2 regions of the Brevibacillus sp. 7WMA2 genome follow, and region 2 is predicted to be linked to the other one. Evidence: riboswitches for the same ligand, from Rfam matches in the RefSeq annotation. Region 2 holds a riboswitch; the other holds the start of a gene.
The links. Region 2 has a riboswitch for S-adenosylmethionine ahead of metH (methionine synthase). Riboswitches for the same ligand answer to the same signal wherever they lie in the genome.
Positions count from the first base shown of each region.

Region 1: it holds a riboswitch for S-adenosylmethionine, as region 2 does, so the genes downstream of both, GOP56_RS21405 (PLP-dependent transferase) here and metH (methionine synthase) in region 2, are expected to answer to the same signal.

Region 1 is NZ_CP048799.1:4,954,452-4,969,700, reverse strand. It holds gene ilvC (ketol-acid reductoisomerase) at 1-485, opposite strand, end outside; gene ilvN (acetolactate synthase small subunit) at 561-1,061, opposite strand; gene ilvB (biosynthetic-type acetolactate synthase large subunit) at 1,063-2,787, opposite strand; gene sat (sulfate adenylyltransferase) at 3,641-4,813, opposite strand; gene GOP56_RS21425 (phosphoadenylyl-sulfate reductase) at 4,868-5,560, opposite strand; gene GOP56_RS21420 (nitrite/sulfite reductase) at 5,858-7,483, shown strand; gene GOP56_RS21415 (DUF3906 family protein) at 7,575-7,781, shown strand; gene GOP56_RS21410 (aminotransferase class I/II-fold pyridoxal phosphate-dependent enzyme) at 7,942-9,108, opposite strand; gene GOP56_RS21405 (PLP-dependent transferase) at 9,105-10,268, opposite strand; SAM riboswitch class I at 10,366-10,474, opposite strand; gene rplT (50S ribosomal protein L20) at 10,604-10,963, opposite strand; gene rpmI (50S ribosomal protein L35) at 11,065-11,262, opposite strand; gene infC (translation initiation factor IF-3) at 11,287-11,796, opposite strand; ribosomal protein L20 leader region at 11,923-12,075, opposite strand; gene thrS (threonine--tRNA ligase) at 12,142-14,055, opposite strand; gene ytxC (putative sporulation protein YtxC) at 14,389-15,249, opposite strand, start outside.
Region 2 is NZ_CP048799.1:80,374-95,622, forward strand. It holds gene GOP56_RS00430 (hypothetical protein) at 1-366, shown strand, start outside; gene argS (arginine--tRNA ligase) at 508-2,220, opposite strand; T-box leader at 2,425-2,689, opposite strand; gene GOP56_RS00440 (hypothetical protein) at 2,744-3,049, opposite strand; gene GOP56_RS00445 (YjcZ family sporulation protein) at 3,309-3,407, opposite strand; gene GOP56_RS24275 (YjcZ family sporulation protein) at 3,460-3,756, opposite strand; SAM riboswitch class I at 3,782-3,881, shown strand; gene metH (methionine synthase) at 3,991-7,455, shown strand; gene GOP56_RS00460 (bifunctional homocysteine S-methyltransferase/methylenetetrahydrofolate reductase) at 7,484-9,349, shown strand; gene GOP56_RS00465 (hypothetical protein) at 9,421-9,639, opposite strand; gene nirD (nitrite reductase small subunit NirD) at 9,871-10,230, shown strand; gene GOP56_RS00475 (formate/nitrite transporter family protein) at 10,266-11,123, shown strand; gene GOP56_RS00480 (DMT family transporter) at 11,409-12,341, shown strand; gene GOP56_RS00485 (carboxypeptidase M32) at 12,478-13,992, opposite strand; gene GOP56_RS00490 (hypothetical protein) at 14,159-14,524, opposite strand; gene GOP56_RS00495 (peptide chain release factor 3) at 15,095-15,249, shown strand, end outside.

The DNA of each region.
Region 1 (15,249 bases), 480 kb from region 2:
TCTAATGCTTTTCCGCTATGATCCTGATGAATAGCTACCAAGCTAGGTACACCAAAGCCTTCTACATATACACGGCGAACAAGGTGACCAGGACTCTTAGGTGCGACCATAATGACATCTACATTGTCAGGCGCTACAATTTGACCGAAATGAATATTGAATCCGTGTGAGAAAGAAAGGGTCGCTCCTGCTTTTAAATTCGGTTGAATCTCTTCTTTGTAGACACGGCCCTGATGCTCATCCGGAAGCAGAATTTGAATAACATCTGCCTGACTGGTAGCCTCTGCTACTGTGTACACTTCAAAACCATCGTTTTCAGCTTGTTTCCAGGATTTCCCCGGGCGTAGACCAATGATTACTCGATATCCGCTATCACGTAGGTTTTGGGCTTGTGCATGACCCTGACTACCGTACCCAACGATCGCGATAGTTTTTCCGTAAAGAGCAGCTTGATTAGCATCTTGTTCATAATAGATTTTCATCATAAGTAAATTCCTCCTAGTTTTTCGGTTGTTTTTATTTGTAAATTTTAAAAATTCAATTTCTATTAAATTAACTGATTAAACTTGCATTAATTCCAGACTTAGACCGCGAGCCATTGCCACGCTTCCTGTGCGTGTTAATTCTTCAATTCCATAAGGAGATAGCAAAGCTAGCAGAGCATCGATTTTCTCACTATCACCAGTTGCCTGAATAATAATGGATGTGGGTCCGATATCGACAATGGAGGCTCGAAACGGTTCTACAATACCAGTGAGCTCGGTCCGCTGACCAGCTTCGGCATGAACTCGAATTAAAGCAATTTCTCTTGCTACCATCGGGTCCTTACTCAGATGGGTTACCGAGATAACATCAATAAGCTTACACAATTGTTTCATCAATTGATCAAGCTGATGCTCATCTCCGTTTGTTGAAATAATCATTCGGGACAAACCTGCTTCTTCTGTTGAGCCTACAGTAATACTGTCGATATTAAAATTGCGTTGGCCAAACAGTATGGCTACTCGAGTCAGAACACCGGGATGGTCGTTTACCAAAAGGGCTAATGTATGTCGCTGCATGTTACTCATCCCCCAGCATCATTTGATCTAGCGTGCATCCCGCTGCCACCATTGGGTACACGTTTTCTCCAGCTGCTACTCTAAAATCAATTACTACAGGTCCATTGAATTCCAATGCTTCCTTCCAGACAGACCGAGCTTCTGCTGAGGTAGTAGCTCGCATTCCTCTGATACCATAGGCTTCTGCTAATTTCACAAAATCAGGGCTACATGTTAAATCAATCGAACTATAGCGCTGATCGTAGAATATCTCTTGCCATTGCCGCACCATGCCTAGACATTGATTATTTATGATAACCACTTTGACAGGAAGCTTGTGTTGGGCTAAAATCGCTAGCTCCTGATTGGTCATCTGGAATCCCCCATCTCCTACGATGCTGATTACAGTACGGCCAGGATAAGCAATCTGCGCTCCAATCGCTGCTGGAAAACCAAAGCCCATCGTGCCAAGACCACCAGATGAAATAAATGAGCGCGGATTTTTGACCTTGTAATATTGGGCACTCCACATCTGATGCTGCCCAACATCCGTTGTCACAATTGCTTCACCATTTGTTGTTTCATAAAGCATTTCGATTACTTCCTGCGGTTTAAGCTGACCATCTTTTTTATAGCTGTACGGGTGCGCCTTCTTCCATCCATGCAATTGTTTCAGCCATGCACTGGTTTGGAGCGATTTAGCTAGTAATAATGCTTTTTCTAACGTACTTTTGATATCTCCTGCTACACAGACTGCTGTTTTAACATTTTTGCCTAATTCTGCCGGATCGATATCCACATGGACAATTGTGGCGTTTGGTGCGAATTCCTTCGTGCGCCCCATCGTAATGCGATCATCAAAACGTGCTCCTAAACCAATCACACAGTCTGCATTAATTAAAGCTTGATTAGCCGTATAATTCCCGTGCATGCCCGGCATACCAAGTGATAATTCATGTGTTCCAGGAAAGTTTCCTAGTCCCATAAATGTGCTGATAACAGGGATGCGGGTCAGTTCTGCAAAAGCAAGTAATTCCTGATGAGCGTTAGCAGCTAAAATACCCCCTCCAGCTAAAATGACTGGGCGTGTAGACTTATTGATCGCTGTAATAAATTGCTCCATCTCATCGTCTGAGGGTATCAAAGTAGGTGAATAGCCGCGAACGCTAACACCCTCAAGCGGGTGAAACGGTGCTACGCTATTGCAAACATCCTTGGGAATATCAATCAGCACCGGACCTGGACGACCTGTCGTTGCAATATAAAAGGCCTCTTTTATGATGCGCGGAATATCGCGGATATCACGAATAAAATAGTTATGCTTGGTAATCGGCATGGTAATTCCTGTAATGTTTGCTTCCTGAAAAGCGTCTGTTCCAATCATGTTTTGGGCAACGTTTCCGGTAATGCAGACGAGCGGTACGGAGTCCATTTGTGCTGTGGCAATGCCTGTGACTAAATTGGTAGCCCCTGGCCCTGATGTTGCCATTACTACTCCCGCTTTTCCACTTGCTCTTGCGTATCCATCGGCTGCGTGAATAGCCCCTTGCTCGTGCCTTGCCAAAATATGCTTTAAACGGCTGCCATAGAGTGAGTCGTAAATTGGCAGAACGGCTCCTCCAGGATAACCAAAAATATGCTCAACACCTTCTAGCAATAGGCAACGCAACAGGGTTTCTGCCCCTGTCAGTTCTTCGCCAAATCTCATTTCAGGTAACATCCGCGTCTGTTCTGCGGTCTCGATCATCTTCTCTCCTCCCTATCCCTTTTAGCAAGTAAAAGTCTTTTTTTGCATAAAAAAATCCCATCACCCCGACATACGAAAGATGTCTGATTGGGGCGAAGGGATTCGCGGTACCACCCAAATTTGCTGATTCCTCGCGGAAGATCAGCCTTGGACAGGTCAGTGATAACTCTGACTGTCAGCGCGATAACGGGCGCTAAGCGGTTACACCTACTAGACCTAAATCGTTCAGCTAACAGCTCAGAGGCGAGCAATTCATTACGTTCCTATCCGGTTCTCAGCATCCCGGACTCTCTGTGAAAGAATGAGTAACCAATCATGTCCTCATCAAAGCCATCGAAATATTCTCTCAAATCGAAATAATTCAGTTTAAAGTGTCATGTGAATTGTCTGAAAATAATTGTTATGACTGATTATAGCCAGCCCGAAAATATGTGTCAATCAAATCAAATTCTTTTTATTAAACTTTTTCCCGAACGATTGCTCACTAGAATTGATCAGGCTCTTATGGATCATAACTGAAAGCGCATACAAGATTTTTTGTTCACATACCTGTTTTTTTAAAAAGAATTTTCTTTGAAGCATTTGTCCCACACGAATATTCCTTAAAAGCAGAACTAAACAAATCACTAACATTCAAAACGATACAAATACATAATGTTCGTTATTTTCTCAATACCTACTCATTCATAGTCGACCTAGTTATCTGCTGTTTTATTCCCCATACGCCCTATGTATCCAAATGCATAAAAAAAACGCAGAGAAGCTATCATTTCTCTGCGTATGTCTATTTTTCACTGTATTTATCCACTTTTCCCTCTCAATTCGTATTCCTCTACTTCTGTGTGTTCACAGTTTATCCTTGCATTTTTTCTCGTTCGCGAAGACCTTGTATTAACACCTGCGCTACTTCTGGACGTGAAAATTCTGGTGGAGGAGTAATGCCATTTCGGAGTAATTCCCGTACTTTAGTCCCTGATAATGCAACGTGATGCGCTTTGTCATGCGGGCATGTTTTCGTCGTAGCCATTCCTTGGCATGCTTGGCAGAAAAAGCTATGCTCAAAAAACAGGAGCGTTATTCCCAGCTCCTCTGGGGTAAATTCTGAAAAAATATGTTGTGCATCATATGTGCCATAATAGTCGCCAACACCAGCATGATCTCGTCCCACGATAAAATGCGTGCATCCATAATTCTTTCTTACTAGGGCATGAAAGACAGCTTCCCTTGGCCCGGCATAACGCATTGCCGCTGGAAAGGCTCCCAAAAAAACACGATTTTTCGGATAGTACGTTTCGAGTAAAACAAAATAGCTCTTCATTCTTACAGAGGCAGGTATATCATCCGATTTTGTTTGACCTACCAGCGGATTTAAAAATAACCCATCCACAATTTCTAAAGCCGCCTTCTGAATATATTCATGTGCACGATGTACTGGATTTCTTGTTTGAAAGCCTACGATACTTTTCCAACCAAGCCTTCTAAAAAAATCTCTCGTTTCACTTGGGGTATAATAATAATTGGCAAACAGCTCTGGTTGTGGACGTTGAATTACCTGTATACTCCCACCTACGTAAAAAGCAGGGCGTTGATATAGCTTAGCTACTCCAGGGTGAGCTAGATCAGTCGTTTTATATACTTGAAGAGCTTCTCTCTTTTTGTCCGGCAGGTAGACATCCCGAACCGTAAGGACAGCATAATTCTTACCATCCTGTCCGCGTAACACCAGCTTCTCACCAACAGCTAAATCGCTAAACTCTTCAGGTACTGCCAATGTGATCGGTACCGACCAAACCGTTCCATCAGGCAAGCGCATGTGCTCTACCACTGAATCATACTCTTCTTCTGTTAGAAAACCCTTTAGCGGAGAAAAGGCTCCAATCCCTATACAATCAATATCAGACAAAGTCCATTCATCCACAGTAACGAAACGATAGGGAAGTAAGCGTTGGTTATTCTCTTCTACGAATACAGGAGATAACAAACGATTTACCAGAGTCCCACCATGAGCTAGATAGTGTTCTGCCACGATTATTCTCATTCCTTTCTAAACATTCCTCACTGTCGTCTTTATGCAGGGAATTTATTTGTGTAAACCACACTCTGTTTTTTCAAAACCTGACCAACGTCCGGCACGGGAATCTTCCCCGGGGAGCACCACGCGGGTACAGACTGAACAACCGATGCTCGGATAATTTTGATCGTGTAGCGGATTGTAAATAACATCATGCTTGCGGATATATGTCCATACATCCTCACTCGTCCATGCTGCTAGCGGATTGCATTTTAGCAGACCAAATTTTTCGTCCCACTCTATCTTTTTGCTGTTGGCACGCGTTGGAGCCTGTTCGCGGCGAATCCCTGTAATCCAAGCCTCGTAGTTGCTCAAAATACGTTTTAGCGGCTCTACCTTGCGAATGTTACAACAGGCTGTAGGATTGCTTTTCCACAGCTCATCTCCATACTGGATACGCTGTTCTTCTAGGGTCAGTAACGGTGACACCCTAATAAAAGAGGTGGCATAATGCTTCTCAAGTCGATCACGCGTTTCATATGTCTCTCTAAAATGTTTATTTGTATCCAGATAAAACACAGGCGTTTTTGGCGCAATTTTTTGCAGCATATCAATTAACACCACATCCTCGGCCCCGAAGCTAGATGCAAGTACAATGCCGGCACCATAGTTTTGCGTTGCCCAAGTCAATAATTCCTCTGCTTTTGCATGCTCGAACCGATTGGCCAACGATCCAATCTCGGGTAAGGTCAATTTGTTCATTGCTCTATCTCTCCTCCTCAGCTATCACCTACTCATCTTATGTAGCACGTTCCCCTGGGGATGCTTGCCTACTGAGATTGCTCAGACACTTACCAGAGAATCGATAAGCTCCTGAGACTTAAAACCAAGTTGAAAAGTAGGATTTAGAAGCTTTTGCCCTACATGATAGTCATTTCTTTTTGTTGTGTCAATTCAAACTATTTCGTTTTTTATCGTTGACCTCGTTGTTTCCAGCGGTTATACTCAGTTCAAAGTATTCCGACAAAATCAATATGAATTAAGGGAGGATCATTGAAAATGAGCAATCAACAATCTCGCCCTTGGGAAGCAGATAAGAGCAAATTAAATGCGTTTGAACTAACCAAATTAGAACGAGACGGCTTGGATATTATCGAGAAGATTCGACAACTAGGTTCAAAGGGCTACCAAGCGTTCTCCGCTGACGATCTCGCCTTTTTTAAATGGGCAGGAATCTATGAGCAAAAACCTAAAGGCAATGGTTTTTTTATGATGAGAGTCCGAATTCCAGGAGGGATTTTACGAGCAGATCAAGCAAGAGCTCTCGCAGAGATCAGTCGGGAATATGGGCGAAATCTAGTAGATATCACAACCCGACAGGCGGTGCAGTTTCATTGGCTGACAACACCTGATCTCCCTGATATATTTGATCGCTTAGAGCATGTAGGATTATTCTCTTATGAGGCTTGCGGAGATGTTCCGCGTACAATTGTCGGAAATCCACTCTCAGGTATTGACCCTCACGAACTCATGGATACCGAACCCCTAGTACAACAACTAGAAGAGCATTTTTTATTAAACCCTGAATTCTCAAACCTCCCACGCAAATATAAATTATCCATTTCAGCAAATATCTATAATACCGGCCATGCAGAGATAAATGATCTCGCCTTTACGCCAGCCTCTAAAATCATACATGGTCAGGAACAGATTGGCTTTCATGTCTGGGTAGGCGGCGGTTTGTCAGCTAAGCCTTATCTAGCAAAGCAGCTCCCTATCTTTGTTTTGCCCACAGAGGTTGTAAAGGTGGCAGATGCTGTGACGCGTATTTTTCGAGATTATGGTTATCGCGAAAAGAGACATCAGGCTCGTCTTAAATTTTTAATGGCAGATTGGGGTCCTGAAAAATTTACTGAGAAATTACTCGAATTGACTGGGCCATTAGAAGAGCATGGAGACGATCGGACAGTTGGCTGGAATGCAGGCTACTTTACTGGTGTCCATAAACAAAAACAGCCCGGTTTACATTATGTGGGACTATTATTGCCTGTAGGACGACTCACTGCTGAGGATTTAGCTGAGCTGGCCGATTTAGCCGATCGTTATGGAAACGGCTCGATACGGACTACCAATTCCCAAAATATCATCCTGTCAAACATTCCCGATGAACATCTGGATTCCTTGCTTGCAGAAGCCTTACTCACTCGTTATTCCCCGACGCCACGAACATTTATTGGGCACGCTGTTTCCTGTACGGGCAATGAATTTTGCAATCTGGCAATCGTTGAGACAAAAGCGCGGATGACTTCTATCGCTCACTGGCTAGATGAACATGTGGAAATCGATACCCCCATAAGAATTCACATGATCGGATGCCCCAATTCGTGTGGTCAGCAACAGATAGCCGATATTGGACTACAGGGTTCTTTGGTTAAAACGGCAGAAGGCACAGTGGACGCCTATGATTTTTTCGTCGGAGGCAGTCTTGGTCCAGATGCCCAATTTAACAGCCGTTTAAAAGGACGCGTTGTCGCTGATCGAGTAGCTCCTGTCATCGCTCAGCTAGTGGAGTTGTTTAAAACCAACCGTGAATCGGGAGAAAAGTTTCACCAGTTCGCTCGTAGGTTCGGAGTCGCTAACATTCAGGAGCATTTTACACAGATTATTGCTAGTGTGAATGTGTAGAGAATACTGGTTTGATTAGCTAGAGTCATCTAATGCGGGTATTGTTAGAACCCTCATTTGAGCTCAGCAAGTATGAAAAGAGGGGAATATCATGTATCTATATCATGTCGAGATTGTAACAACTGAGGAAAAAAATCTGGTAGCTGCCGTTATTGCGGAAACGGAGGAAGCAGCCTTTCACACCGCTCATGCTCTTACCAAGCGCCAATTCCACCCAACTCCCACTATCAAAACTAGTACCTTACTTGAAAAAAAGTATATAGAAAAAGGGAAAGGATACGTGTTTGCTATTTCCTAGCACAAAAAGAAATCCAGCTACATCTGATAGGAGGTCAGAGAAAGGCTGGATTTCTTTTTGCTTTCATTTCTTTTTTTCATACATGATTTACCCTATTTTTGGTAAACAGAATGGTTATTTACTCCGATAAATCCGAACTTTTTACTACGTTTACTCATTCCTACACATTCACCTGCTCCTCTATTCTCTCCCCCGCCTTCAAGCCACGCTCTAGGTCTGCCAATACGTCCGTTACATCCTCTATACCAAGCGATAGCCTTACTAATCCATCTGTAATGCCACGCTTTTCTCGCTCCGCTTTCGGCATCGCCGCATGTGACATCTGCGCTGGATAGGATAAAATACTTTCCACTCCTCCAAGGCTAACTCCTACGAGAGCATATTGCACATTTTCAAATAAAGCCTTTACCCGCGCTCGACTTCCCAGGTCAAACGAAAGCACAGCCCCGTGTCCATTTGCTTGATTCTCTTGAATTTTGTGGCCAGCATGAGTCGGCAAACCCGTATAGTAGACATTTTTGACCAAAGGATGCTCTGCTAAATGGTCTGCTACAATGGCAGCATTTCGGGTTGAAATATCCAAACGTGCCTTTAAGGTTTTTAAGCCCCGCATTACTAGCCAGCTATCCTGCACGCCAAGAATGGCGCCAAATCCATTTTGAATCGCATATAATTTTTGTCCTAGCTCCTTTGTTTTTGTCACTGCCAGACCTGCAACCACATCACTGTGACCACCGATAAACTTGGTCGCACTATGCAACACAATATCAGCTCCTAACTCCAGCGGTCGCTGGTAGTAGGGAGTCAAGAAAGTATTGTCCACGATCGTCAATAGCCCGTGTCGTTTAGCAATTGCAATCACCCCACGCAAATCAGTCACCTTTAATGTCGGATTGGAGGGTGTTTCTAAAAATATGGCCCTCGTATTTGGTTGAATCACTGCCTCCACGAAAGACAGTTGAGTTGTATCCACAAAGGTCACTTCAATTTGCATCCGTTCAAGCACGGTTGTTAAAAAGCGAAATGTTCCGCCATAGACATCCTCGGCCACTACCAAGTGATCGCCACTTGAAAATAAAAGAAATACGCTGGAAATGGCAGCCATTCCAGATGAAAAAGCAAAACCCCGTTCTCCCCCCTCTAACGCGGCAATCGTCTCTTCTAACGCCTGCCGCGTAGGGTTCCCTGATCTTGCATAATCGTAGGTACCAGGCTGATCAATATCTTGTTGATGAAAAGTAGAGGCTTGGTAGATTGGGATGCTTGAAGCTCCCGTTATACGATCCATTCCACACGCACCATGAAGGATTTTGGTTGCAAAGTTCATCGGATACACTCCTCTATTTGTAAACATTTATCCAAGGCAAAGGTTAGGTCAGCGATCAAATCTTTTGGATGTTCAACTCCTACTGATAGACGCAACAATCGGTTGCAGACTCCTACATGCTCCCGTACTTCTACTGGTATATCGGCATGTGTCTGTGTTGCAGGATAGGTGCATAAGGATTCTACACCGCCTAGGCTTTCTGCAAATGAAATCACTCGTAATTGCTCTAAAAAGATAGCGACCATTGATTGTTCCTTAATGCGAAAGGAAACCATTCCACTGTAGCCACTTGCTTGTTTCGTCTGACTATCATATCCCGGATGAGTAGGTAATCCAGGGTAAAAGACTTCTGACACCGCTGGGTGAGTTTGCAAAAATGCAGCCACAGCAAAAGCATTTGATTGATGACGCTCCATGCGTAATGCCAATGTTTTTAATCCACGTATCACCAACCAGCAATCCTGCGGGCCAAGCACTGCTCCTATAGAATTATGCAAGAAACCGATCTTTTCGGTCAGATCAGCACCCTTCGTCACGATCAAGCCAGATAGCACATCATTATGTCCAGCTAAATACTTCGTAGCACTATGAAAGACGATATCTGCTCCTAACTCCAACGGTCGCTGATAATAGGGGGTCATAAATGTATTGTCAACAATGGATAGCAATTGATAGCGTTTGGCAATATCAATCATGCATTTCAAATCTGTAATTTGCATAAGGGGATTGGTAGGGGTTTCGATGAACAAAGCGCGTGTTTGACTAGTAATAGCAGCCTCCACTAGCTCTGGCTGACACATATCAACATACGTGCAGGTTATACCGTATCGTTTCATGATTTGCTCGAATAATCGATATGTCCCGCCATATAGATCAAGCGAAACAACCAAATGGTCGCCGTAGGAGAATAAGCCTACTATTGTTTGTATCGCTGCCATTCCGGAAGAGCAGGCAAAGCCACCGTCTCCTCCCTCTAGATTAGCGATTGCTTCCTCAAGTACCGCTCGCGTCGGATTAGCCGTCCGCGTATAATCAAAACCTGTGCTTTCCCCCAATGCTGGATGTCGGTAAGCTGTTGCATGATAGATCGGAAAGCTGAGCGATCCTGTTGTTTTGTCTTTCCCTACCCCGATTTGTGCCAAACGTGTGTCAATATGCATCCTGTTCCACTCCTCTATCTCGCCTTATTTCCAAACAAAAAAGCCCTCTTTCGATGAAAGAAGGCTTTGGCTACGCAAAGAAATCCGTAAGCAAACCTTCTCATCTTTCAGAACAAAATTGTCCTGCAGGAATTAGCACCATCTTGCAATAAACAAGTGGTTGCCGGGCATCAACGGGCCAGTCCCTCCGCCTCTCTGGATAAGAAGTCATGCTATTCAATTTGTGTTGATTCTAAAATTATCAGACACTTTAAACGATGTCAAGTGGTTTTCTTTCGCATCAATCAAAAAAGGCTGCCGAATAAATTCGACAGCCTTTTTCTAAAAGAACGGTATTACGCGTTCAATTTGCTTTTAGCAACTGCTGCAATGTCGTTGAAAGCTGCTTTATCGTTAACAGCTAGATCAGCCAACATTTTGCGGTTTACTTCAACACCAGCTAGTTTCAAACCGTGCATTAAACGGCTGTAAGAAAGACCATTCATGCGAGCTTGTGCATTGATACGAGTGATCCACAATTTGCGGAAGTCACGTTTTTTCTGACGACGGTCACGATAAGCATACATCAGGGACTTCATTACTTGTGCATTAGCGGATTTAAACAGACGGTGTTTAGAACCAAAGTAACCTTTGGCTAATTTCAAGATTTTCTTATGACGACGACGTGTCACAATGCCACCTTTTACTCTTGGCATAATCAATTCCTCCTGATCTGTAGCATGGCGGTCTCTCTATAGACGCTTATGGGGCTCATGCTAGAAAATTTTTCGTTGCGGAAAATGAGCAGAAATGAATCTTACAAGTAAGTGATCATTTGCTCAATGCGTTTTTGGTCTCCTTTAGAAACCATTCCACCTTTGCGAAGATGACGCTTCGCTTTAGTGCTCTTGTTAGCAAACAAATGGCTCGTGTAAGCAGAATCACGTTTCAAACGACCGCTACCAGTCTTTTTGAAGCGTTTTGCTGCTCCACTGTGAGTTTTCATTTTAGGCATTGGGAAATCCTCCTGTCTCGTATCCTATTTTTCCGATTTCGGAGTTGGAGCTAAGATCATAATCATGCTACGACCTTCAATTTTTGGTTTGCGTTCAACCGTTGCTACTTGTTCACAAGCGGCTGCTACACGTTCCAGCACCTGTTGTCCGATTTCAGAGTGGGTAATTTCACGACCGCGGAAACGAATCGTACATTTCACTTTGTGTTCTTCACCCAGAAACTTTAGCACATTGCGAAGTTTCGTTTGGAAATCGTGCTCCTCAATGTTAGAGGAAAAACGAACTTCCTTCAGCTCAACAATTTTTTGATTCTTGCGAGCTTCTTTCTCCTTTTTCGATTGCTCATACTTGAACTTACCAAAGTCCATGATACGGCAAACGGGAGGTTTTGCTGTAGGAGCTACGTTTACAAGATCTAAATCAGATTCTTGTGCAATACGTAATGCTTCTCTTAGTGGTACTACACCTAGTTGGTCACCGTTAGCACCAATTAAGCGTACTTCTCGAGCACGAATCGCCTCATTTACCAACATTTGATCCTTGCTAATGATTTGCCACCTCCATAGTCTTTCGAGAGCAAAAACGGATAATAGAAAAGCTGTTCTTGCATAGTTGAAAGCTTTTCATAAGCATGTGGCGATCAATCATCATCAACCGCCACATACATAAAAATGCGGACGCTATAGCGCCCGCATTTAATCTCACCTTTAGCAAAACAACGAATCAATCGGAGGCTTTGCATACGTTAGACCCGTCAACTGTCCAGCTAGACGTCGATTCAGGTGAGAAGCTGGGCGCTTCTGCTTCAATCTCGAAATGTGAAGTTATCACACCCAGTAATTTTACATAACAATTAGGTGTTTGTCAAGCTTTGCAGCTTATTTTCTCTCTAAAATCTCGTTTTGAAGATGAGCCAACACCTCAGCAACTGGCTTGCTGCCTAGATCGCCTTCTCCACGTTTGCGTACGGATAAAGCTCCCTCTTCCATCTCTTTTTCCCCGATAACCAGCATGTACGGGATTTTTTGCATTTGAGCTTCGCGGATTTTGTAACCAATTTTTTCATTGCGAGAATCCAGTTCAACACGAATACCTGCTTGTAGCAATTGCTTGCGCACTTCCTCTGCATAAGGAACATGCACTTCGTTAATTGTCATCAAACGCGCTTGGATTGGTGCAAGCCAAGTTGGGAACGCTCCGCCATAGTGCTCCACTAGAATACCGATAAAGCGGTCTAGTGAACCATACATAGCACGGTGCAGGACAACTGGACGATGCTTTTCGTTATCTTGACCAATGTAGCTTAGGTCAAATTTCTCAGGTAATTGGAAGTCTAGCTGAATTGTTCCGCATTGGTGACTGCGTTTCAGAGCATCTGTAATTTGGAAGTCAATTTTAGGACCATAGAATGCTCCATCGCCTTCATTGATTTCGTATTCCATTCCTAGCTCATCCAATACGTTTTTCAGAGAGTTCTCTGCAATTTCCCATAGCTCATCAGAACCCATGGAATCCTCTGGACGAGTAGATAGCTCTACACTGTATTTAAAGCCAAATACGCTGTAGATTCTATCAATAAGTTGGATCATGCCTTTGATTTCTGCTTCGATTTGATCAGGACGCACGAATACGTGTGCATCATCCTGACAGAACGTACGAACACGCAGCATACCATTTAGTGCCCCAGAGAACTCATGACGATGTACCTGCCCAAATTCGGAATAACGAATCGGTAGATCGCGATAAGAATGCATCTCGTTTTTATAAATCAGCATGTGCCCTGGACAGTTCATCGGTTTAAGGGCAAACGTTGTATTGTCTACTTCAGAGAAATACATATTCTCATGGTAGTGATCCCAGTGACCAGATTGCTCCCATAAGCGTTGGTTCATCATGAATGGTGTACGAACTTCCTCGTATAAAGCTAGGTCCTGCAAACGACGTGAGAATTGCTCTAGCTCGTTGCGGATCGTCATACCATTTGGCAGATAGAAAGGCATACCTGGTGCTTCTTCAGAGAACATGTACAAGCTTAGTTCTTTTCCCAATTTACGATGATCACGTTTCTTCGCTTCTTCTAAGAAGTGCAAGTGTTCATCTAGTTCTGCCTTTTTCGGGAACGCTGTACCGTATACGCGTTGTAATACTTGGTTATCCGAGTTGCCACGCCAGTAAGCTCCTGCTACACTCATCAATTTGAACGCTTTGATTACTCCAGTGGAAGGCAAATGCGGTCCACGGCATAGGTCGAAAAATTCACCCTGATGATACATTGTAATGACGGAACCCTCTGGTAAATCACGAATCAATTCTAGCTTCAAATGATCATTTAATTCACCAAAAATGCGTAATGCTTCTTCACGACTTACTTCTTTACGCTCGATCTTCAAGTTTTCCTTGATGATCTTGTTCATTTCAGCTTCCAATTTGATTAAATCCTCAGGAGCTAAACTAACAGGGATATCCATGTCGTAGTAAAAACCGTCTTCAATAACAGGACCAATCCCCAATTTCACATCGTTTCCAAATACACGCTTTACCGCCTGAGCTAGCAAATGGGCTGTACTGTGGCGGTATACCTCTAGGCCATCCTTCGTATCTAGCGTCACGATTTCCACGTTTGTATCTTCATGAATAGGTGTAGTTACATCTACAACCTTTCCATTTACTTTTCCTGCTATCGCTTTTTTCTTCAAGCTGGTGCTAATGGACCCTGCAATATCTTCAATTGTTACGCCCGCTTCGTATTCACGAATAGAGCCGTCTGGCAGAGTTACTTTTACTTGCGCCATTTTCATAACTTCCCTTCCGTATGTGTATCTTTTACCCGAGTCATCTCAGGCTTGAAAAAATAAAAAAACGCTCAATCCCAAAAGGGACGAGCGCTATTTCTCGTGGTACCACCCTAGTTCAGACTTATCCTCTAAAGCATGGATAAATCCCTCTACGTAAACGATAACGGCTTTTACACCGGCTAACCGATACTAGGCTAAATGCCGTTCCCAGTTGCTACTCGAAGGTGGTAAATCATTGTTCGCTGCGTGGTGAGCTTTCAGCCAGGGCTCTCCTCTCTATAACGCTAAAACAAGATTCTTGTCCTTCTCACTGTATTTGACTCTTATTACTTATGTATTATAGTGACTGGAGAATTGGAAGTCAAGATTTCCAGGAGTCGTTAAACAATGAGCACAACTCACACACGCTAATACACGATCTCCAAATACAGCCCGCATCGTTTGCATCAAAACGTTGCTATCTTCCACCCCGTGTATAACGATCTTCTCCGGTGCAAGCGCAATTAATGCACTCATGATATGATCCTCTTGTCGATCCGGTCTGAACCCTAAAATGGTATCTACTTGGCTTAGGTCTATTTTGGTATCGTCTTGATCGTACATAATGAATTCTTGCGTTTCCCGCAGCACAACATGAACGAGCGGATAACGATGCTCCTGTTTCGATACAAAGAAGCGCAGTAATTCGACAAACTCCTGATATTCCTTATCCTGCTGATATTGCTGCAATCCCATTTCAAAGGCCTTGTCCAACAGGATACGATAATTTTTCAAGCGGAATTTCACAAAACCTTCCAAATATAGGTACTGTTCTTCATCCAGATAGCGGAATACCTGTTCGTAAATGGCCGCTTTGCGCGTAGATCGGTTCATATTTTCCCGTACTTCGTCTAACTCATGGAATACAAATTGAATATAAGGATAAATTTCGTCAAACTTATGAATAAACGCTCCTTTTGCTTTTCGTTTTAAAAAGGTGCGCAACAATTCTACTTCTATAACCTGCACAGTCCATTCAGTAACCAGTAAAGCAACAAAGGAAGCCATATATTCCAGGGTCTCACAGGTATACTCTTCCCGTGACCAACTCACAAAGCGAAACTGCGTATGACATCCATGCTCCTCTACTCGACATTCAATGCGAACAGGGGATGTATCTATTTTCTCCTGCATGCTCTGGAGAATATGGCA
Region 2 (15,249 bases):
TTAGCTGACCTTAATGAACTAAAACTTTATGAAGAAGCAAATGGCAAGGTCTTAGAAGCAGAAATTGAATCAGATGGCTATGCCATTGTAGATATTACAGAAGAAGAATACATTGAATTAGCTCCAGATGAATATGAGCTAATGATTATGGAATGGAAAGTGGCTGGAAAAATCGACGAGCTGATTTTAGAAACAATGTCAGACCCTAATGATGATAAGGCAATGCTATATCGTGGTGTTGACCCTATTGGAACTGTAAAAATAGAGCCTGTTTCCCTACCGAAAAAACTGATTGAGCAATTAGCAAAGGCTTGGTTCTTGACACCAAAACCAGCTATTGAACCGAAAATAAACGAAAAAGAGTAAAAGGAACATAGATGAGAGGCGTTTTGGTAAAGCAGGATTAAAAAGAGGAGGGGAAGCCCTCCTTTTTTGGATGAGTTGAGTTGGATGAATTTTTGACCAAAAATAAAAGGGCGCCCATTGTGTTAGGGGCCCTTATTTTTCTTACATTTCCTCAGGAGCTTCCAATCCCAATAGACGGAGTCCTTCTTTTAGTACAACAATAACTGCTGCAACCAATTGTAGGCGAGCTTGTTTTACTTGCTCATCCTCTGCGACAATGCGGACATGCGCGTAGAATTTGTTGAAGGTTTGAGCCAGATCAATTACGTATTTTCCAATCTGCGAAGGATCGAATTGATCGCGAGCCTTTTCCAGAATGCTTGGGAACTGCAAGAGAGTAGTAATGACTGCCCATGCTTCTGGGCCCTCTAAAGCATTGTCTACTACGGTTACAGCTCCTGGCTGGTACCCACCTTTTTTCAATAGAGAGCAAGCGCGGGCATGAGTGTATTGAACGTAAGGCCCTGTTTCCCCTTCAAAAGTAAGCATTTCTTCCCAGGAAAAGTTGACATCGTTTAAACGATAATTTTTCAAGTCATGGAAGATAACGGCACCTACACCAACTTGGCGAGCAACCTGTTCTTTATTTGCAAGAGAAGGATTTTTGTCTTGGATTACTTTTAATACGTCTGCGATTGCTTGGGACAATACTTCTTCCAACAGAACGACTTTCCCTTTGCGGGTGGACATTTTTTTACCATCTTTTAACATCATGCCAAATGGAATGTGATGCATATTGTTAGCCCAGTCATAGCCCATTTTTAGCAAGACTTTAAATAGCTGTTGGAAATGCAGGCGTTGTTCTCCGCCAACCACATATAATGCTTTTCCAAAATCATATTGCTCATGGCGATACAAAGCAGCAGCTAGGTCGCGGGTTGCGTAAAGGGTAGCACCGTCACGTTTTTTAATTAAGCAAGGAGGCATGTCGTACTCATCCAGAGATACAACCATTGCGCCTTCGGATTCTGTTAACAATCCTTTTTCCTCTAATAAATCAACAACGCGATCCATTTGATTATTGTAGAATGCTTCTCCATTGAAGGAGTCAAAGGATACACCCATTAATTCATAGATCTTTTTAAATTCTTGTAAGGATTCGTCGCGGAACCATTGCCATAATTGCTGGGCTTCTTGATCGCCGTCCTCTAATTTCTTGAACCATTCACGGCCTTGATCTTCCAGTGTTGGATCGTTTTCTACTTCTTCATGGAAGTGTACATACAGCTTGAGCAATTCTTTAATAGGCTCAGCTTTTACTTTATCTTCATCGCCCCATTTTTTATAGGCAACAATCAGTTTACCAAATTGTGTACCCCAGTCCCCTAAGTGATTGATGCGAACTGGCTGATAGCCATGCTTTTCCATGATGTTTGCAAGTGCATTCCCGATAACGGTTGAGCGCAAATGCCCCATCGAGAAGGGTTTAGCAATGTTTGGAGAAGATAAGTCGATTGGTACCTTTTTACCAGCACCAGCAGTAGTCGCGCCATATGCAGACCCTTGCTCTAGAATCGTTTTAATACAAGCGGTTATAACGCTGGTTTGATCATAAAACAGATTGATATATGCATTTGTCACCTGTACATCCTGTAAGAAAGGCAGAGAAATCTTAGAAGCTAGCTCCGTTGCAATCATTGGTGGTGCTTTGCGTAGAGCTTTAGCTAATTGGAAGCAAGGGAAGGCTAAATCACCCATTTGTGGGTTAGGAGGAGTTTCGAGCATGCCAAGGACACGTTCGCAGGAAAAATCCTCTACGCCCATTTCAGTTAGAGCAGCAGAGATTTGTTCAGCTACTAGTTGTTTGTAATTCATGTTTATTTCATCCTTTCTTTTTAATCAACCTAAACTTTCAGGGAATATGTAATCATTCCGTGGAAAAGTGGGATACAACATAAATATAACCATAGGTATACAAGCACAGAGCGCTTTGATTAGACACAGCATACGATGTTCAAAGCAACAACAGCAAAAAAACCCCCCGTCTCTTTTGGATAGATATCAGTAAAAATCAATCCGTAAAGAGACGAGAGGTTATTTTATCATACTCCCGCGGTACCACTCTTCTTGTTCTTTTCAATTAGACCAATAAATGATCGTAATTGGAAAAAACCTGCTTGATAGCTGTAACGGGCAAACCCGGCAAGCTCTATACATTGTCAATAGACAAGATTCAAGCTGCGTCTCCGAGGTGCGCTTCATCATGGACGTTCTATCAGGCTTCCACCAATCCTGACTCGCTAGTAGCACGAACCATCATTACTCTCCTCATCATCGAGTACATGGCTATATAGCGTCTAGTATACCCAACAAAAGACATTCTAGCAAGCAAGGTTTATCAGTGGCTCTTATTTTGCTGATCCCATTGTGCAAAATAAGATTTGGTAAGGGAATGATATGCTTCCCTACCAAATAAAAGACCCATGGCTTGACCGGTTGATAAAGGAAGATAGTATTCATAGGTTTCATGATTACCGCCTGTCATAAGATCATGGTGGTGAATTTGGTCATGCAAATAGTGCTGTTCACTCTCATGATGTTTTACGACAGTGTAGATTTCAAAGTCCGTCTCTTCTAGTACCTTTACTGGAATCAATGAGGCCTGAAACACAGATGTATGTAAATAGGCTAGATTGTTTTCCATAAAAAACCCTCCATCTATCTTCCTTTTTATCCTAGCAGAGGGCCATTATTTCTACAAGCGAAGGAAAGAATGGATAAGAGATGAAAGGGGCATGTGCCTGCCCCTTCCCCTCTCCTATATTGGTGAGTGTACAAACCTGAGTAATGTTTTTGGGTTTCCTTATGGAGGTATGAAACATTGTAGAATCATGTAGAGGTGGGCGCAGATAAAAAAGAGCGTAATCGAATTCAGGTTTGCCGGTGAAAGAGCTTCTTATATTTTAGCAGCAGCCGCAAGAAATGATGACCAGTAGGATGAACAGCACTAAAATGAAGCTGAAATTATCACCGAAGAAATTTCCGCAGTAAGATGTACTCATGAAAGAATTCCTCCTTAAAGGTTATATGTTTGAAGGTGTCGCTACACGGTTGCTAGTTATCGCAGCAGCTGCAGCTTATGATTACCAGCAGAATGAACAACACTAGAATGAAGCTAAAACTTCCGCCTCCCCAGTTACCGCAAAACGATGTACTCATCTGGCAATTCCTCCTTCGCTTTGTTATTCTACAGTCTATACATATCTGTCTATCTGGTGTGGGCTTATGCCTAAGGGAAGCAAAATTTGGGCAGCAGACTACAAAAAAATAAAAGATTGGCAGATAATCCATTGACGCCAATAATATCTGAATGTTAAGATACCTGTATTCAAAAGACGAACAAAACGTCATATGGACATTTAACTAAATATGATTTCTCTTATCTAGAGAGGCGGAGGGACTGGCCCGAAGATGCCTCGGCAACCGATAGATCAGGTGCCAATTCCAGCAGGGCTGTTTGCCTTGAAAGATAAGAGGGGGTAAGTTCCTACTTAACGAACATTAGTAATCCTCTTCTTGCTTTCAGGCAGGAAGGGGATTTTTTTATTTGCCAAGTCTAATGGAGATTACGGAGGGATATAGGGGATGAACAAACCAACATTGCAAGAGCAGCTAGCACGAAAAATATTGATACTCGATGGTGCAATGGGAACGATGCTACAGCAGGCTAATCTCACAGCGGACGATTTTGGCGGTGAGGAATATGAAGGCTGCAACGAACTATTGAATGTAACAAGACCAGATGTCATCCGGCATATTCATGCTACCTATTTTGAAGCAGGTGCTGACATTGTGGAAACAAACACATTTGGAGCAACTGATGTTGTTTTGGCTGAGTATGACATAGCAGATCGAGATTATGAACTTAATCTGGCGGCTGCACGTATTGCTAAAGAAGTAGCAGATGAATTTAGCACGGAGTCGTGGCCACGTTATGTAGCAGGCTCTATGGGGCCCACTACGAAAACCCTTTCGTTAACAGGGGGCGTTACATTTGAGCAATTAATTCATGCGTACTATTGTCAGACTAAAGCATTGATGGAAGGTGGGGTAGATTTATTACTGGTGGAAACCTCACAGGACACATTGAACGTAAAAGCTGGCGGCATTGGCATACGTCAGGCATTTCAGGAGCTTGGCTATGAGCTGCCTATCATGATTTCTGGAACAATCGAACCGATGGGCACGACTCTGGCAGGCCAAAACATCGAGGCTTTTTATGTATCGATTGAACATCTCAAACCGATCACGATTGGTCTGAATTGCGCGACAGGTCCGGAGTTCATGCGTGATCATTTACGAACCTTATCTGATCTGGCCTTGTGTGGAATCAGTTGTTATCCTAATGCAGGTTTACCTGATGAGAATGGTCACTATCACGAGTCACCGCAGGGGTTAGCGATGAAAATGAAAGCATTTGCGGAAAAGGGATGGCTTAACGTAGCGGGTGGTTGTTGTGGTACCACACCCGAGCATATTCGAGCGCTACACGAAGCATTGCAAGGGATTACACCACGAGAAAATAAAAAGTCTCATGCAACTGCTGTATCAGGCATTGAGGTGCTCTATGTTGAGGACGACAATCGCCCCATTTTTGTAGGGGAACGTACCAACGTTATTGGATCAAAGAAGTTCCGTGACTTGATTGCTGCTGGTCAATTCGAGGAAGGATCAGACATAGCACGGGCACAGGTAAAACGAGGAGCCGCTGTTATAGATATTTGTTTAGCAGACCCTGACCGTGATGAGTACGAGGATATGGAGAAATTTCTTCCATACGTAAGCAGAAAGGTAAAAGCACCGTTGATGATCGATTCCACGGATAAAAAGGTAGTGGAGCTGGGCTTGAAATATTCTCAGGGGAAGGCAATCATTAATTCGATTAATCTAGAAGATGGACTAGATCGTTTTGAAGAGGTTGTACCACTGATTCATAAATATGGAGCGGCTGTGGTTGTCGGGACCATTGATGAAACGGGAATGGCAATCACTCGTGAACGTAAGCTGGAGGTAGCTACACGTTCCTACGATTTGTTGGTAAATCAGTTTGGAATTAATCCGCAGGACATTATTTTTGATGCTCTTGTATTTCCGGTAGGAACAGGCGATGAGCAATACATTGGTTCAGCGCAGGAAACGATAGAAGGTATCCGCCTTATTAAACAACATTTTCCATTATGTAAACAAATTCTGGGTGTGAGCAATGTTTCCTTTGGATTACCCCCGGCAGGTCGTGAGGTTTTAAATGCGGTCTTTTTATATCACACAACAGTAGCCGGGCTTGATTACGCGATTGTTAACACCGAAAAGATAGAACGTTATGCTTCGATTTCTGAAGAGGAACGCAAGCTGGCAGAGGACTTGTTATTTCATACAAACGATGAAACCTTAGCAACGTTTACTGATTTTTATCGGCAGAAAAAGAAAGAGGTTGTAAAAGAGGTATCCAATCTAACGTTAGAAGAACGTTTAGCTAATTATGTGGTGGAAGGCTCGAAGGACGGATTAATCCCAGATTTAACCCTCGCTTTGGAAAAATATGTTCCGCTTGATATTATTAATGGTCCACTTATGAAAGGGATGGAAGAGGTTGGTCGCCTGTTTAACGGGAACCAATTGATTGTAGCAGAAGTGCTACAGAGTGCAGAGGTCATGAAGGCGTCAGTTGCCTTTTTGGAACCGCATATGGAAAAGTCTGAATCAACCGTAAAAGGAAAAATCTTGTTAGCTACGGTTAAAGGGGATGTCCACGATATCGGTAAAAACCTAGTGGAGATCATTTTATCCAATAATGGCTATGAGGTAGTTAATTTAGGGATTAAAGTTGCACCAGAGCAGTTGATTGCTGCTTGTCATCAGGAAAAACCAGATGCCATTGGTCTTTCAGGTTTATTAGTAAAATCAGCGCAGCAGATGGTGATTACCGCGCAGGATTTGCGAAGCTCTGGCATTGATGTACCGCTGATGGTTGGAGGAGCGGCGCTCACGCGTAAATTTACAACAAATCGAATTGCTCCTGAATATGAAGGCATCGTTTTATTCGCAAAAGATGCGATGGATGGCCTGAACCTAGCTAATAAATTGCATGATCCGCAAGCTCGACTGAAGCTGGTAGAGGAATTACAAGCGCAAGCGACAGTCAATCAGGCTCAAATAGAAGAAAAAGCTAGCGAATCAGTTGTTATTCCACAGCCGGAAATGAATCGCTCTGCGACAAGCATTACAACACCGGTCTATGTTGCACCTGATTTGGAGCGCCATGTCTTGCGCAACTATCCGATTAACCATCTGCGTCCTTACGTTAATTTACGTATGCTGCTTGGAAAGCATCTTGGTATCAAGGGCAACGTCGATAAATTAATCGAATCAGGCGACAAGAAAGCGACCGAATTATATGAAATCGTAGATGATTTGCTAAATGAAGCGATCCGTAGTCAGATTTTGCAGGCGAATGGAATGTATCAATTCTTTCCGGCTCAATCTTTTGGCAATGACATCCTGATCTATGATCCAAACGATCATTCAAAGCTGTTAGAACGTTTTACTTTCCCGCGTCAACCGCAAGCTCCTCATCTTTGTCTCGCTGATTTTTTACGGCCTGTGGAAACGAATGAGATGGATTACGTAGCTTTCTTGACAGTTACAGCCGGAAGGGGAGTAAGAAATTTAGCGCAGGAATGGAAAGAAAAAGGGGACTATTTACGTTCTCATGTCCTGCAAGCAGTCGCCCTAGAGCTAGCAGAAGCGTTTGCCGAACGAATTCATCATGTTATTCGCGATTCATGGGGCTTTCCAGACCCAGCAGATATGACTATGCTAGAACGTTTTGGGGCGCGTTATCAGGGAATCCGCGTATCGTTTGGATATCCTGCTTGCCCGGATTTAGAAGATCAAGAAAAACTCTTTAAGCTGTTGTCGCCACAAGACATCGGAATTCAACTAACAGAAGGCTTCATGATGGACCCTGAAGCATCCGTGTCAGCCATGGTATTTGCTCATCCTGAAGCCCGTTATTTTAATGCGACTCCACCAGTTGGAGTGGAAGTGTGATCATAAACGACGAAAAGGGGGAGTCTCAATGGGAAACCGAGATTTGCGGGCTTATCTCACACAGCACGTACTAGTGGGTGACGGAGCGATGGCTACTCAGCTATACGAGCAGGGAGTTCCGATTGGCGTTAGTTACGAAGAGTTATGTTTAAGTAATCCACAGATAATCCGCAACGTACATACCGCTTATTATGAAGCGGGAGCACGGCTGATTGAGACGAATACATTTGGGGCTAATCGGGATAGCTTGTCCCGATATGGCCTAGAAAGTAAGGTTACGCGGATGAATCGAGCCGCGGTGACCCTTGCGAGGGAAGCGGTCGGAGATGATGCTTTCGTAGTTGGAGCGATGGGTTCAATTATTGCTGGACGTGTCCGCACTAAGCAAATCGACCAATTTAAAGACCAGTTCGAAGAGCAAGCTACTTCTCTTTTGCATGCAGGTGTAGACGGAATTTTGCTGGAAACGTTCTTGGATGTTGATGAATTATTGCTAGCGCTGGAGGTGATACGTCCTCTTACAGAGCTACCCATCATAGCCCAGCTTGCTACTTTGGAAGTAGGTACCACGCGTGATGGGCATTCGTTGACGTATGCCTTCCAGCAGATTAAGGATGCAGGAGCGGACGTAATAGGACTCAATTGTCGCTTGGGACCGGCAGAGATCCTGCGTTCCTTCGAAGCTACAGTGTGTCCAGATGATGTTTTTCTCTCTGCATTCCCCAATGCAGGCCGTCTTGGCATGGCTGATGGAACCCTTTCTTACAAATCATCTCCAGACTACTTTGCGGAAAGTGCTTTGCGCTTACATGAACAGGGTGTAAGACTAATTGGGGGGTGTTGTGGTACAACGCCAGAACATACCAGAGCAATTGCAGAAAAATTGGCAGGGCGCAAACCGCTGCCACGGGTGAATCCACCCGCTCCTATTCACTCGGAGAGAATTGAGGTGCAGGCCGTCCAAAAACGTCTTCAGCCAAGTATTATCGAAGAAGTAAAGCACCATCCTACGATTATCGTTGAATTCGATCCGCCTAAGGATCTGCATACAGAAGATTTCTTACAGGGCTGTTGTGCTTTACATGATGCCGGTGCTAATGCAATAACGCTAGCAGATAACTCACTAGCAACAGTTCGTATGAGCAATATGGCTTTAGGAGCCATGATGAAGCGATTAGGAATCGAGCCGCTACTTCACATTGCCTGCCGCGACCGAAATCTGATTGGACAGCAATCACATTTAATGGGTCTTCACGCACTGGGTATTGACCAGGTACTAGTTATTACGGGCGATCCTTCACGCTTTGGAGATTTGCCGGGTGCTAGTTCTGTCTATGATGTGAGCTCATTTGATTTAATCCGTATGGTAAAACAGTTAAATCAAGGCTATGCGTTTTCGGGCAAACAATTGAAGCAGCATGCTCAGTTTATTGTCGGGGCAGCATTTAATCCACATGTGCGCCACTTGGATGCAGCTGTGGCTCGTTTAGAAAAGAAGGTTGAGGCTGGAGCCGATTACATTATGACGCAGCCTGTTTATGATGCCGAGACCATTGTACAAATATATGAAGCCACGAAGCATATTCGTGTACCTATCTTTATTGGCATCATGCCGTTAACGAGCTCGCGTAATGCAGAGTTTTTGCATAACGAGGTACCTGGTATCAAGCTGTCCCCATATGCATTAGAACAAATGAAGCTATTTACAGGTGAAGCCGCTCGTCAGGAAGGGAATCGTATGGCAAAGGAACTAATCGATGCAACGCTTCAATACTTTAATGGAATATACTTGATTACCCCGTTCAATTACTACCAGATGACCGTCGAGCTGACCCAATATATCAGGCAACAAGAGCAAGTAAAGGCAGGCCTTAAAGAAGTGTCCAGCTCATAAGGAGCAGAGAGTTAATCATACCGTTCAGATAAAGGAAGACCCTTACAAGAAAACGTAGGAGGTCTTCTTCGTTATGTACCTTTTTTACGGTTTTGGACAACGGAATAAATAAGGTGAACCATAACCAAAAAAATCAGAATGCCAAGTAAAACATTTGTGGTCTGTATTGCTTTACTTATCTTACTTAATTCAGAATGAATCCCGATTAGAGCATTCCCTGTCTTACTGCTGATATCACCAATACTGTGTGCAATATCGTTAAAATATTGACGTAACGAAGAAAAATCCATTGTTTCCCCTCCAACTCAAAAAAGTAGATATTAATTGGTTAGTATTCTATATTTGGGTAGATAATCACCAATTTTTCTTCCCAAATGTGACAAAACAGAAAAGAAAGTGAAAAATTTCTCATAAAGTGACAGATATAACTTTTGCATTGAAGCCGAACCCGTTATACTACGAATGTAGAATGAAATAGAGATTTTTTTTTGTATGTCCAAAGGGAAGGAAGTGTTAGAAGCATGCTGCATCCTGTTGCTGAACAGTTAGTTTGTTTCTATGAAATAGGGAATATTGATGATTTTCCAAAGAAAGTAGGCCGAGTGGTTTGTGTAGAAGAAACAGAGGTTGCTCTGTTTCGTTTAGATGATGATCAATTCTATGCAGTGGCTAATCGCAATCCACATCCTAGGGGAGGCACATTAGTAGACGGAATCGTTTCTGATCTATTTTTGTATGACCCTTTGTACGACTGGAAAATTTCGCTGGTTGATGGAACAGTACAAGCTCCTGATCGAGGCCAAGTAGAAGTATACCCTGTAGTGGTCGAAGGAAAAACGGTGAAACTAGGCTTGCCTGCTTGCGATAACTTTTTATCTTAACATACACGTGCCTAACACCTAAGGAGTTGGAGACCTTGTATACTGACACTCTGGAAATAATGGCTAAGAACGCAGTAAAGAAAAAAGAGATGCTGGATAAAAGCATAGCCCGCTATTTACTACACGCAGCACTGGCAGGCTGTTATGTAGGGATTGGAATCGTATTAATCTTAACGGTAGGTGAGCCGTTGCTACAAGCGGGTTCCCCTCTTACAATGACATTGATGGGCGTGTCGTTTGGGATTGCTTTAACCTTGGTCATTTTTGCTGGTTCTGATTTGTTTACTGGTAATAATATGTATTTCACCATAGGTGCCTTAAGCGGGGCGACTAAATGGAAGGATGCAGGGAAAAACTGGGTATGGTGCTGGATTGGTAACCTACTCGGTGCAACTGTTTTCTGTCTGATTATTGTAGGTTCGGGTGTGTTTAGTCATGCTTCAAGCGACCATATGCTCTTTTATCTAGCAGCCAAAAAAATGAACTTACCAACTGTGCAATTATTTTTCAGAGGAATTCTTTGTAACTGGTTAGTCTGCTTGTCTATTTGGACAGCGACCCGGGCAAAGGAGGATACAGCGAAACTAATTCTGATTTTCTGGATGTTGTTTGCCTTTATTACCTCTGGCTATGAGCATAGTGTAGCCAACATGACAGTGCTAACGCTGGCGCTAATGCTTCCTCACCCAGAAACGATTACCATTGCGGGCTGGGTTCATAATCTGAGCATTGTTACACTAGGTAATATTGTCGGAGGAGCATTATTTGTAGGCACCATGTATTGGTTGGTATCGCCTATCAAAACCAAGTTTACAAAAGGCAAACAACAGGAAGAACGTAAAGAAATGAAGCAGGTAGCCTCAACAGATAGCGCTACCCTGCAAGCGAAATAATATATACTTCATTCGGGTAAGAAAGGTCTGTTCCTTGGCACGTGGGAGCGGGCCTTTTGTATGTTTAATAAGCATCCCGTCCATAGTAAGAAGATATGTGAAGAGCTGACAGAATAATGAGATAACCGGCAGAACAATCTGAATTCAGCGAGTGCACTTTTTCCTACTAAAAAAAACCAACCAAATGGTGTATTGTGGTACTATTACTGTTGATGGTAAAGACCATTTACATAAACAATAGAGAGAAAAAACGATTATTTTTATTAAAAAGTGGGAGAGATTTACTTGTCTAATAGCACGATAGCGTATATCAAAGTATCCATTGCCATGTCTATAATAGGGAGCTTTGTAGTAGTAAATAAATTTATTTTAGAGCAAATCCCTATTTTTTTAGCATCTGAATTAAGGCTATTGATTGCTAGCCTTATCTTACTGCCAATGTTTTACCGAAAGGAAAGAAGGCTTCCTACCTTATATAAAAAAGATGTTTTTGTTCTACTTATACAAAGCTTCGTAGGGATTTTTCTATTTAGCATCTGCTTGCTATATGGCTTACAATATACGTCCGCTGTGGAGAGCGGGATAGTACTGAGTTGTACTCCAGCTGTAATGGGAGTCATTGCGTACGTTTTTCTTAAAGAGAAATTAGGCTTTGCCAAGATTTCAGGGATTTTGTTAACCATTTTAGGAACGGTTTCTATAAATGTATTCGGAATTATTGCTACAAATAGTATAAGCTTTAGCTCATTATTTGGGAACTTTCTCATTCTTTGTGCTGTTATAGGGGATGCTATCTTTTTTTCGTTTGGAAAACTATTATCGAAAGCTTGGTCTCCTTTAGCTATCTCAACGGCGTTAAGTATTGTAGGGGCGATTTTATTTTTACCACTAGCTATACATGATGCATTAAGCGTTGATCTTTCTGAAATATCCATAACGATTTGGCTGTTGGTTTTCTACACAGCAATTGTCGTAACAATTTTAGCTGTCATTTTAATGAATCAAGGATTAAAAGTGATACCTGCTAGTGTAGCATCCGTGTTTACTGCGTTAACACCCATTACTACGATTTTATTATCGAGTTTAGTACTGAAGGAAGATATCTATTGGTATCATATTTTAGGAATGGGGTTTGTAGTATTGGGAATTATTGTCCTGACCCGAACAAAAGAAAAACCAGTAGGGATGAATGTAGTCAAAACAGACGAAGCTAAATGATAAATACGTCAATTGAGTGAATGTGTGATTTGTTCAATACCATTATAAATAGCCCCCTTGTGCAGCATCTAAAACAGGATGAGCATGCAAGGAGGCTATTTTTTATATGTCTATAAGGAAATACCTTGTCTTATTTCTATAGCTGATATAAATCCTTATACTTTGTTTCTAGATAATGAACTAGATAGCTTGCATTTACTTTTTCCCCGGTAACGTGCTGCAAAAGCTCCTGAGGAGATTTCATTTTTCCGAATTGGTGGATATTCTCGCGTAACCATTGGTTAATCGGTGCAAAATCACCTGCACGTAAAAGATCGTCAAAATTAGGAAGCTGTTTTTTCATTGCATGCGTAAATTGCGCGGCATAAACATTTCCTAGGGAATATGTTGGGAAGTAGCCCATTAAGCCGCTTGACCAATGAACATCCTGTAGGACACCAAGATCATCGCTAGGTACATCGACGCCTAGGTATTCTTTCATTTTCTCGTTCCAAATTTGTGGTAGCTCTCCTACTTCAATGGTTTCATTGATTAAGCCCTTTTCGATTTCATAGCGGACCATGATATGCAAATTGTAGGTGAGTTCGTCTGATTCCGTACGGATAAAGGAAGGTTCCACTAGGTTGGCTGCCCGATAGAAATCTTGTAAGGCTACATCGGCAAACTGCTCAGGGAAAGCTTGTTGCGCCGCTGGATAGAAATGCTCCCAGAAAGGTAAGCTTCGTCCTACCATGTTCTCCCAAAAACGAGACTGGGATTCATGAACGCCCATCGAAGTACCGTTACTTAGCAATAGACCATTGTAAGCCGCATTTACATTTTGCTCATACATACCATGACCTGCTTCATGTATACTGCTCCATAATGCATAACGGAAGTCCTGTTCATCGTATCGGGTGGTTAGACGGACATCGGTGGAGCCGAAGTGAATGCAGAAAGGATGGGTACTCGTATCCAGGCGTCCAGCTTGGAAATCAAAGCCGATTTTTTGGAGCACGAGCTGATTAAATGCCGCTTGATCTGCTTTGGCAAAATGCTTTTCCATAAAGCTAATATTGGGGCGACGATTTGATTCATTGATGGCATGAACCAAAGGAACCGTTTTATCACGCAATAAGGTGAAAATTTGATCTAATTGTTTTACTGTCATACCAGGTTCATATTGATCCAACAAAGTATCATATTTATCTGGCTTTGCTCCCCAGTAATCAATGAATTCCAATTTCATTTTTACGATTTTTTCTAGGTAGGGACGAAACAGGGAAAAATCATTTTTTTCGCGAGCCTCTTCCCAAAGATTTTCAGCTTGGCTTGTAACAAGCACATATTCCTGATAACGGTCGGTAGGAATCTTTTTGTTTAAGTCAAAATCCTTTTTGGATTCTTCCACTAATTTTTGAGTGACCGAATCTAATTGCTTGTAGGCTTGCTCCTCAGTTAGACGTTGTAGGAAATCCTCCATTTGATCGGATGTGGAAAGCTTGAATGCTTCAGTGGATAAGGTCGAAATCACTTCAGAGCGAGCATCCATTCCTTTTTTCGGTGCTTTTGTGCGAAGGTCCCAGTATAAGACGGCAGTTGCATTGTTGTACGCCTGAATTTTTTTAGAGAAAGTAATAAAATCGGCAGCTAATTGATTAATCGTACTCATAGACAGAACGCCTCCTAAAGAAAATTTTCTGATAAAAAATTTTTGTTTGAAAATTATGTATATATTGCGCGCCTACGATATCTTCGCTACACACGCTAACTGTCTCATTATTATAGCGGATTTTTGCTCTAAGTACATCTATCTTCAGCAAAAGAAAAGCAGTAATTTATTTGTTCGCTCTACATTTTGAATAACGGATGATGATATAGCCAATAAAGAAAATAGCAAGGATAGGCGCCATGATGATAGTCCAGTTCATCTCACTATTATGGCTATCTTTAGCTTGTGCGATCTCTTCTAAGGAGCCAGCAACGACATACTTTTGTTTTGGCATCCACCCACTGAGTCCTGTTATCATTTCCCCATTCTTTATCTCTGCCGCTAAATAGATTTCAGCGTGGTTTGGAACAACTTTGTAACTGATAGCTTTAGGTGGTAGAGAACCGACTGAGAGCTTTTGGTCTTTGTCAGTAATCCCATTGATAAACTCAGGTTTTACTGTGATTTCATTTAAAACCAAATCTTCTTTCATTACATAACCTTGTCTAAAGCGATCGGCTTACCAGTAAAGACAGTGTCAGCCGCAATGAATAGTTCATAACCGTCATTACGCCAGTTTCATTTCTTCTTACTCATGGTATGCTGGTATAGAACAGCTTTGATCTGACAAAAGATGGACTCCAAATGGTAAAAGGCACCTTGGAAGCAGACGCACTTGTTAGTGATCAGCTACATGTAAAGCAATCCTATGTTATTCTTCAAAATAACAGGTAGTGATAGCAAGTGTGCTTCTAGTTTGGCTGATTGTTTGGAGTCAAGATATGCAGATATCAGTCCAATGCTCATTAAAGCAGCTATCAAAACAAGTCCGATCATCATTTTTATACGACCGATGATGCACACCCCCTTTGTTGTGAAAATATAGAAACCTTTTACATGAATGACGGATCATGTTGGATAAAGTTTCAGGAAAGATAGGACGTGGTTGAAGAGATTCGTGTTGATTGTAGACTTTTCTCTTTTATCGTGGCGAGTTTGTTTGTATAATCGTACTGGTAGAGAAGCGTAAGGAAGAATTTGATTGCTATAGGAGAATGAATAAATGACTCAATCACAAGCGAATTGGGAGAATGAAATTACGAGACGGCGTACATTCGCTATCATTTCCCACCCGGATGCCGGGAAAACGACAATGACTGAAAAATTATTGTATTATGGAGGCGCTATTCGAGAAGCCGGTGTGGTGAAAGGGCGTAA